DNA from 3 places in the Paenibacillus sp. Y5S-9 genome. Region 1 is predicted to be linked to each of the others. Evidence: riboswitches for the same ligand, from Rfam matches in the RefSeq annotation. Region 1 holds a riboswitch; each other region holds the start of a gene.
What was found. A riboswitch is a leader RNA that binds a small molecule or an ion and turns the genes downstream of it on or off. The one in region 1 is predicted to bind S-adenosylmethionine.
Positions count from the first base shown of each region.

Region 2: it holds a riboswitch for S-adenosylmethionine, as region 1 does, so the genes downstream of both, V6669_RS25090 (methionine ABC transporter ATP-binding protein) here and mmuP (S-methylmethionine permease) in region 1, are expected to answer to the same signal.
Region 3: it holds a riboswitch for S-adenosylmethionine, as region 1 does, so the genes downstream of both, metA (homoserine O-succinyltransferase) here and mmuP (S-methylmethionine permease) in region 1, are expected to answer to the same signal.

Region 1 is NZ_CP145887.1:5,969,153-5,972,438, reverse strand. Features, by position in the region: gene V6669_RS26405 (spore germination protein) at 1-325, shown strand, start outside; gene V6669_RS26400 (Ger(x)C family spore germination protein) at 322-1,524, shown strand; SAM riboswitch class I at 1,595-1,696, shown strand; gene mmuP (S-methylmethionine permease) at 1,789-3,201, shown strand; gene mmuM (homocysteine S-methyltransferase) at 3,179-3,286, shown strand, end outside.
Region 2 is NZ_CP145887.1:5,701,404-5,704,689, reverse strand. Features, by position in the region: gene V6669_RS25100 (heme A synthase) at 1-82, shown strand, start outside; gene V6669_RS25095 (Cthe_2314 family HEPN domain-containing protein) at 287-1,003, shown strand; SAM riboswitch class I at 1,133-1,274, shown strand; gene V6669_RS25090 (methionine ABC transporter ATP-binding protein) at 1,401-2,435, shown strand; gene V6669_RS25085 (methionine ABC transporter permease) at 2,436-3,095, shown strand; gene V6669_RS25080 (MetQ/NlpA family ABC transporter substrate-binding protein) at 3,171-3,286, shown strand, end outside.
Region 3 is NZ_CP145887.1:1,978,135-1,981,420, reverse strand. Features, by position in the region: gene V6669_RS08905 (PLP-dependent transferase) at 1-944, opposite strand, end outside; gene metA (homoserine O-succinyltransferase) at 969-1,886, opposite strand; SAM riboswitch class I at 2,123-2,246, opposite strand; gene corA (magnesium/cobalt transporter CorA) at 2,698-3,286, shown strand, end outside.

The DNA.
Region 1 (3,286 bases):
TTTTGAGATACAGGGACTGATATTTGAACGTTTCGAATCGTTATTGCTGGTGATCTGGATTATGCAGATTTTCTCGACATTTGCCATTACCCATTACTGTGCTTCCGTAGGAATCCGGGACTTGTTTCGGGCAAAGAAGATACGCTGGATTATGTATGCCCTGCTTCCATTCATTTATCTGACGGCAATGATGCCTAAAACAGTGTTTGAAACTTTTGCACTGGGCGATATGCTAGGTAACGTATCTGTAGTTTTGTTCGCTATATTACCTCTGGTATTGTTGCTTATCAGCATAATTCGCAAAAAAGGAGGCAAACACGCATGATTTCATTCCGCCTGTGCTTAAGAGTAACTTGTGCTGTGTTCATCCTGTGTATAATATCAGGTTGTTGGAGCAGCCGCGAGATAGAAGATCTAAGCTTGTATGTAGGTCTCGGGATTGACGTTGGAAAAGAGACCGATTTCGAGAAGAAGATTTCAGCGCAGGGTGGGCATTATCCCAAACAAAACAATGTCACAGCAACCGTTCAGATTGCCCCTGGGAATTCTAGCAGTCAAAAAAGTCAGCAATCTGGTTCACCCTCTTCTGGCAAAGAGTCTTATTCCAATGAGCAGCTTACGGGAGATTCCATGCTGCAAATTTTTCGTCAGTTTGCTTTGCGGCGAGATCGTCCACTCATTGGACATCATCTGAAGGTTATTGTGATCTCCAAGGATATTGCCAAAAAGTATGGACTGATTCAATTGCTCGATTTTGTACTCCGGGATAACGATATTCGACCGAACTGTCTTGTACTGATTAGTCACCAGCGGGCGGTTGATGTGCTTACCTCAGATGATCCTTCCCGTATTCCTGCATTTTACCTTACAGGCATTACGAACAATGCATACATTTCCAACAAGATTCTGGAACCCGTTTCGCTGGCAAAACTGGATGCACAGATGCAGTCCGGGTCCAGTTTTCTGCTTCAAAATGTGCTGAATGCCAATGGAGAGGACAAGTTCTCCGGGGGCAGCATATTTGCTGCAAATACAACCAAATTTCTGGGGGAACTCAGCCAAACTGATTTGGAAGCTCTGTCCTGGCTTATGCCTAAAAAACAAGGTGGTGTCATAAAAACATATAGTAAGGAGGGTTTCACGATACTCTATGAAATCAAGAAGAAGAAAATCAAAATCATTCCGAAGGTTAATGGCGATGATATCTCGTTCCATGTGAAGGCAGAGTCTGAAGGATGGCTAATGGAGGATTGGCGGGCACCGGAAGAAGAGGAAAAGGGTGCATATCTGAAAGAAATGGAAAACGATTTTGCTGAACTGGTCGAGCAACAGATCAAACAGTTACTATACAAGCTCCAACATACCTACAAAGTCGATGTTGCTGGTTTCCGCGATAGCATTCGTATTAAATATCCAAAAACGTGGAAGAAGGTTAAAGGGAACTGGGATGAAATCTTTGCTACTATACCCATTACGTATGAGGTAAAGACCTCCATCATCAATCCGGGGTCTTCTACGGAATAGCGAGGTGTGCCATTTATTATTTAAATGTTGACACATTCATGATCAATCGCTATATTTATAAAAAATCATTTTCTTATCCAGAGAGGTGGAGGGACTGGCCCTTAGAAACCTCAGCAACAGATCTGAAGGATACTGTGCTAATTCCAGCGGGTGAAAGCCTGATAGATAGGAGCGTTTGTTTTTATTTGTCAGTAACGGCGCACTCTTTAGGAAGAGTGGGTCTTTTTTGTTTTTTCTGGATGAAGAAGTAGGGGAGCAGCAGGTATGGAGAACAACAACGACAAAGGGCATTTTCAGCGAAAAATGCAGGCACGGCATGTGGTCATGCTCTCTCTCGGAGGAGTCATTGGAACGGGATTATTCCTCAGCTCAGGTTACACCATTCAGCAGGCGGGACCACTGGGAACCATTCTGTCCTATCTGATCGGAGCCATCGTTGTATATCTGGTGATGCTCTGTCTTGGTGAACTGTCTGTTCATATGCCAGAGACGGGAGCATTTCATAGTTATGCAGCCAAATATATCGGACCGGCAACAGGTTACACGGTGGCTTGGTTATACTGGTTAACCTGGACTGTTGCGCTTGGCTCCGAATTCACAGCCGCCGGATTGCTGATGCAGCGCTGGTTCCCATCGGTAAACGTATGGATATGGAGCGCGCTCTTTGCAGTGATGATCTTTTTGTTCAATGCTTTAACGGTGAAATTATTTGCGGAATCCGAGTTCTGGTTCTCATCTGTGAAGGTAGTTACTATTGTAATCTTCATTATTATCGGTGGCGCAGCCATGTTTGGTATCATTCCCATGGCGGATTCTGAACCGGCTCCATTTCTATCAAATATTACCGCATCCGGGTGGTTCCCTCATGGGGCTACAGCGATATTGATGACCATGCTTGCTGTAAACTTTGCCTTCTCAGGCACCGAGTTAATCGGCATTGCCGCCGGTGAGACGGAGAATCCGGAAAAGACGATACCAAAAGCTATTCATACAACGCTGTGGCGTTTGGTTATTTTCTTCATCGGAACGATTATTATCTTGTCGGCCTTGCTGCCCATGTCGGATGCCAGTGTACTGGAAAGTCCGTTTGTAGCGGTAATGGAGCGGGTGGGTGTACCCTATGCAGCAGACATTATGAACTTTGTTATTCTGACGGCGATTCTCTCTGCTGCCAATTCAGGCCTATATGCATCTTCACGGATGCTCTGGTCTTTGGCTGACAAAAAAACGATCTCTCCGTGGTTTGCCAAATTGACCAAAAGCGGGGTACCGCTGAATGCACTTCTGATCAGTATGGTCGGTGGTGCGCTGGCCTTGCTGTCCAGCATCATTGCGCCAGGTACCGTGTATATTACACTGGTTTCCATTTCAGGTCTGGCTGTCGTTGCGGTATGGATGAGCATCAGTGCCTCCCAATACATGTTCCGCAGACAATATATCCGGGAAGGACATGCGGTCAAAGATCTGGTTTATCGCACACCGCTGTATCCGGTGGTACCGATTGTTTCATTTATTTTATGCCTGGCTTCATGCATAGGTATTGCCTTTGACCCGACACAGCGGATTGCGCTGTATTGTGGGGTTCCATTTATTGCAGTATGTTACGCTGCTTATTATCTGACAGAACGTGTGAATAAGAAAAGAGGACAAGTACATGACTCAAGCACAACAGACTAATCCCATAGAACAGATCCTGCGTAAACATCCGGTCATGATTCTGGATGGAGCGCTGGCCACGGAACTCGAACAGTATGGCTGTGAT
Region 2 (3,286 bases), 270 kb from region 1:
GGATATCGCCATATTGTTCGGGGTTTTAACCTATATGAGTTTCCTGGTGTACAAGCTGTATCGACCGGTTAATCGGTTCTAAGAGATATATCCATTCTTTATTCAAAGGTAATTGGGCTAAATATGAAAGTCCACCATCCAGTGATGTACATCATTGGACAGGTGGACTTTGTTTGATGTCAGGGGGATCAGGGCAACCTATGGCAAGCAGCAATTACACGGAATGGATGTTGTGTTACGTTTACGGTGATGAATTCTTGTTGATTTGGAAAAGAGGAGGTTAGATATGCTGCGAACGTTGTTGGGGGAAAAACCGCGTATAAACGAGGGTAAATTGAAGGCAGCGATGGACGCAATGGCGCATACGCTTGAGCTATTTCAACGACAAATGCATGTGGACCATGATCCCACGCATGACTATCGGAAACTGTATGTGTGGACTCAGGGACTCATCTCCTCACTGGATGAACTGGAGCAGAGCAGTTTCGCTGCTGCTCATTTTCGTAAAAAGGTCGTTGCAGGTTCAACGGATGATATGACGCCGACTGAAAAAGCCGAGTATGCACGGTATGTGTATTTCTACAAAGATGGCTTTATCCGCTGCTTTGCCATCCTGGATAAAGTGGGCACGGTATTAAATGAAATATTCCAGTTGAATACTTCAAATACCAAAGCGCATTTTTCTTATTTTACTGTGTTAAGGCAGTTCGACTATGCGAGGGAACATCATGATCTTGCGTTGCAATTAATACAGATCAAGGACTCTTATCGTGAGCCGATGAGCAAGCTGCGCAAACGACGTAATATGGAAATTCACTACATGAACTCAGAAATGCACGATGACCTGTGGCAGTTACACCAGACCATGCAAGGTAAAGTGAAATTGGAGGATCTGAATCAGCATGTGCAGGAAATGCGTCAGGGCGTCGATATGGTCTGTGAAACGTTAACAGCCTCTTATAGTTATATCAACAAAATATGGAAAAGAAATAATTCCCTTTGACAAATCGGAATACTTGGAATATACTGAGTTTCAATCGAATGTTACATGGATATAACTGATATTTCGGAAGTTACGTTCACATTATAAAGCATAAACTACATGAACTTATAAAATCCTACAACAACATATTTCTTATCGAGAGCGGCGGAGGGACAGGCCCGATGAAGCCCGGCAACCGATTTGTAACGACATGATACATGTGTCATTCGTTATAGATGTTAGGTGCTAATTCCTACAAAATGGTGCAAGACACGATTTTGGCAGATGAGAAGGTATATTCTTTCACGTGAAGAGCCCTCTTTGTATCTGCAAAGGGCTCTTTTTTTGTACTTTAAGGGGAGTTTTCCTTTAGATCGGGTAAAGATACATGTAGGTGGTTGGAAAGGGGCAAGTGCGATTGATTGAATTAAAAGGTTTAACGAAAACGTACGGCAAAGGGAAAAAATCTACAACAGCGTTATCCGAGCTGAACTTGAGCATCCAAAAGGGTGAAATCTACGGTGTGATTGGCCATTCCGGAGCTGGTAAAAGCACTCTGATTCGCTGTATTAATTTGCTGGAACGGCCTACGGAGGGTGAGGTATGGGTCGACGGAATCAACCTGACTGAACTGAGCAAAACCGAATTGCAGCAACAGAGACGCAAGATCGGGATGATTTTTCAACACTTTAATCTGTTATCTTCGGCAACGGTATATGACAATGTAGCTTTTCCACTAAAGCTTGTGAATACCCCCAAGGAAGCCATTGATCGCAAAGTGAAGGAAATGCTCGCACTGGTTGGTCTGGAGCACCATAGCAGCAAATATCCGGCTCAATTATCAGGTGGACAGAAACAACGTGTAGGGATTGCGAGAGCACTTGCAAGTGATCCGAATGTACTTCTCTGTGATGAGGCTACTTCGGCACTTGATCCGCAGACGACAAATTCAATCCTGAAGTTACTGCTCGACATTAATGAAAAATACAACCTTACGATTGTACTGATTACACATGAGATGCATGTCATTCAGAACATCTGTGACAAGGTGGCTGTCATTCATCAAGGCGGCATTGTGGAACAGGGACCTGTAACAGAAGTGTTCCTGAAGCCCCAACATGCGATTACGCGGGACTTCATGATGCGTGACCATGAAGCTGGACTTGCTCTGGAAGAGACCGCTCTGGCAAATGCAGGCGTTGAATTGCAGGCAGGTGCTGCTTCCAAACTTGTGAAGATATCTTTTCTGGGTAACAAAACGTATGAAGCGATTTTGTCCAGGACGGTACGTAAGACAGGTGTGGATTTTGCTATCCTGCAAGGGACAATCTCTACGATCAAACAGGTTCCTTATGGACAGCTGACCGTTCGGTTCGAGGGTGATTCAAATGCGATTGATCGGACGATATCAGAATTAACCGCAGAGGGACTCGATGTGGAGGTGCTTCGTTAGATGGATTTTTCAACCGTACGTTGGGAAGAGGTTGGTAAAGCTTCCATAGAGACACTGCAAATTCTGGGTGTATCAGGCCTGTTCACCGTTATCTTTGGTTTACCGCTCGGAGTTCTGCTGTTTATGACAGCCCGATCTGCTTCGATTAAGTCACGGACAGTGTACACTATACTATCCCTGATTGTTAATATTTTGCGCTCGGTACCATTTATCATATTAATTGTTGCTCTTATTCCATTTACTCGTATACTCGTCGGTACAGCTACGGGGGTGCTCGGCGTAATACCTCCTTTGGTTATTTCAGCAGCTCCTTATTTCGCTCGTTTGGTTGAGAACACGCTGCGTGAAGTCGATCGGGGTGTCATTGAGGCGGCGCAGGCGATGGGTGCATCAACCGGACAGATTGTAAGACGGGTGTTGTTGCCTGAGGCATTGCCTGGTCTGCTTGCTGGTATAACGATTACCATCGTTACGCTTGTCTCCTATACGGCGATGGCTGGCATGGTTGGTGGTGGAGGTCTGGGAACACTGGCAATTAACTATGGATACTTCCGTTATCAAAATGAAATCATGATTATATCCGTAGTGTCGATGATTATTCTAGTGCAAATTCTCCAGATGGCTGGAGATCGCTTGGTTACATTTTTCACCAGGAAATAACACATAGATAACATGATGGTCATGCAATCACGCGGATGCCACATGAAAAAAATGATTAGAGAAGGGGTTTTACACATGAAAAAATGGTCTTTTGCTCTACTTAGTCTTATGTTGATTGCGGTTCTCGCAGCTTGCGGAAACAACAAGGACGCCGATAGCGGTGCAGACAATTCAGCAGGTGCACCACGTAC
Region 3 (3,286 bases), 2.9 Mb from region 1:
GGTTCAACATAACGTGCATCCTTCACTTTGAAAGAGAAGATACCTGTGTTACCCGTGGATTGTTTATTCTGCACCTCATACCCCGGATGATCCGACAGGCCTGGATGGTACACTTCACCCACCGCTGGATGCTCAAGCAAATATTTGGCAATGGTAAGCGCATTGTATTCATGACGCTCCATGCGAAGAGCCAGCGTTTTCATACCTTTCATCAACTGGTAGGAGTCACTTGGTGACAATACCGCTCCAATGGAATTATGCAGGAATGCCATCTCTGCAGATAATGCCTCACCCTTGGTTATAATTAGTCCGGCCAGCACATCATTGTGTCCGCCCAGATATTTGGTAGCGCTATGAATGATGATATCGGCACCGAGTTCAATCGGACGTTGGAAAAATGGAGTCAACAACGTGTTGTCAACAATGGTCAACAGGTTGTAACTTTTCGCCCAGGAAGCAACGGCTTCCACATCGGTGATCATCATCAGTGGATTGGTTGGTGTCTCAATGAATACAGCTTTGGTATTCGGCTGACGAACCTTCTCCAATGCTGCAAGGTCATTTGTGTCCACATAACTTGCAGTTACGCCGAAACGGGACAAGATGCGTTCAAGCAGACGATAGGTTCCACCATACAGATCCAGCGATACAATCAGATGATCCCCTTGACCAAACATGGCAAAAATCGTTTGCAGTGCGGCCATACCCGAGCTACAGGCAAACCCTGCATCACCGGACTCCAGCGCTGCAGCCGCTTCTTCCAACACTTTACGGGTTGGATTAGTTGTACGAATATAATCAAACCCCGTGCTTTGTCCAAGCTTCGGGTGGCGAAACGCAGTGGATTGATAGATCGGAAAGTTAATGGCGCCTGTTACCGGTTCATTGATGGACCCAATTTGTGCTAAGCGGCTTTCGATTTTCAACTTGTTGTTGTCTTCCATTGCTGCATCCTCCTGTAATCTCGATTAGATTTGCGGGCCAATATCGTAAGGTGTTTCTTGATACACATAGTAATTGAGCCAGTTAGAGAATAATAAGTTGGCATGAGCGCGCCAAGTAGCCGGTGGCACACGGGAAGGATCGTCATTCGGATAATAATGTCTAGGCAATGCGATATCCAACCCTTTGGCTGTATCCCTGTCATACTCCCACTTTAATGAGAACGGGTCATACTCGGCATGTCCTGTGGCAAAAATCTGTTTGCCGTCTTTGGTAGCAACCAGGAAGATCCCCGCTTCCTCGGATTCAGCCAAAATCTCTAAATTCTCATTCTTTTCAATATCTTCGCGTCTCACTTCCGTATGACGGGAATGTGGAACGTTGAATACTTCATCGAATCCACGCAACAACGGAACATGTGGTTTATTGATGGTATGCGGGAAAACGCCAAAACACTTTTCATCCAGTGCAACCTTAGGTACGTCAAAATGATGGTATAAACCTGCCTGGGAAGCCCAACATATGTGGAGGGTTGAAGTCACATTAGTTTTGGTCCATTCAAAGATCTCCTGGATTTCATTCCAATAGTTCACGTCTTCGAAATCCATCTGTTCCACCGGGGCACCCGTAATGATCATTCCATCGAAACGACGGTGCTCAATCTCATCAAAGGTTTTATAGAACAGATCCAAATACTCCTGAGACGTATTCTTCGACGTATGGGATTTGGGATGTACGAGAACGACATCCACCTGAATAGGCGTGTTTCCCACCAGACGAAGCAATTGTGTTTCGGTCGTTTCCTTTGTGGGCATCAGGTTTAATATAGCGATACGGAGTGGACGAATATCCTGCTGATATGCAGAAGTTTCATCCATGACGAAGATATTCTCTCCTTCAAGTACTTCTTTTGCTGGTAGAGTATCGGGTATTTTGATTGGCATAGTAAGTCTAACTCCTCCTTTTGCATAGATAGATGCAGCCACCCCTGGCTTGATGTCTTCACATCAATACAGGTATAGACTGCCTTGAGCTTGTAAAAACATTGAATTGCTCTTTCATCCAACGTTACAAACAACCTCAAGTTCCTTAGCGAAAATCACTGCTGAGAAGTCGGGGCATATAACAAAGACCTTCCTCGGATTTCGAGAAAGGTCATATGTAAAAAAGATATGCGCCTCTCTCATCTCTCAGTTACAACAGTGCCACTTGACACTTAGTCGCTGCAAGAATTAGCACCGTGCGGTATACCGCCGGTTGCCGGGTTTCATCGGGCCAGTCCCTCCACCTACTCTTGATAAGATTTCGCTGTATTAGATTGTAATTAGATATGGTTCACCGTCTACTTTATTACATTAATGCCCTCACGTCAAGATGCAGTTCGATGTCTGCTTCCCAGATCGGAACCGTTCATCATCCGTTGTCATACACTGCCTCAGGGCGCGAAATAGACACATTTTTGCGCTTGAAAGCACCTTGTACCAGCGGTATACTAAACAAGGTGTTATAAACCCTTATGTGAGAGGTGACATATTAAATGGATGGCGACCCGAGGCCTGACTGGCAGCCGAATTCCGACAAACTGCATAGAGAATTGACATCAGCATGCCGGCAGCGGGACGTGACTTCCGTTTGATTATATAGTGAACGCAGCCCTGATCTCCAGGCTCCGCTGCCGACCGGCTGATTTGTTCTTTTTGCGCCCATAATGATAATATCCGCCAAGTTGGCGGGTGCAGAAGGAGTAGATTGACGATGAAAATCCGGTTGGTAAACAACGGTGTATTTATTCCGGTGGACGACATTCAGCAGGCGCTGACTCCACCAGCGGAAGGATTTTACTGGATTGATGCAGACGTAGACGATTTGGCGGTACTTCAGCCGCTGTTCTTGATGCATGATCTGGCTGTGGAAGACTGTCTCAGTGACGAAGAACAACGTCCGAAGATTGAAATTTATGAGAACCATTATTTTATTGTAATTAATAGTATCCGTTTCGATGATGAAGAAATATTTCTACGTGCGGTGAACTTGTTCCTCGGCAGACATTTCATTATTAGTGTTACAAAGCAAAAGGTCAGCGAATTGCGTACACTGAAACCAATCCTGTGGGAACAGGAAATCAGTACACCGGATCGTCTGCTGTATTTGCTGGTTGACTTGATTGTTGATAATTATTTCACCGTAGGTGACCGAATTGAAGCACGGATCGAGAAGCTTGAGGAAGACATTCTGATGCACACCAAAAAGTCACATCTGAATGAAATCATCGGGCTGCGCAGTGAGATTCTGTGGCTGAAGAAAGTGCTCGGACCTCAGAAAGAGGTCATTAACACCCTGAACA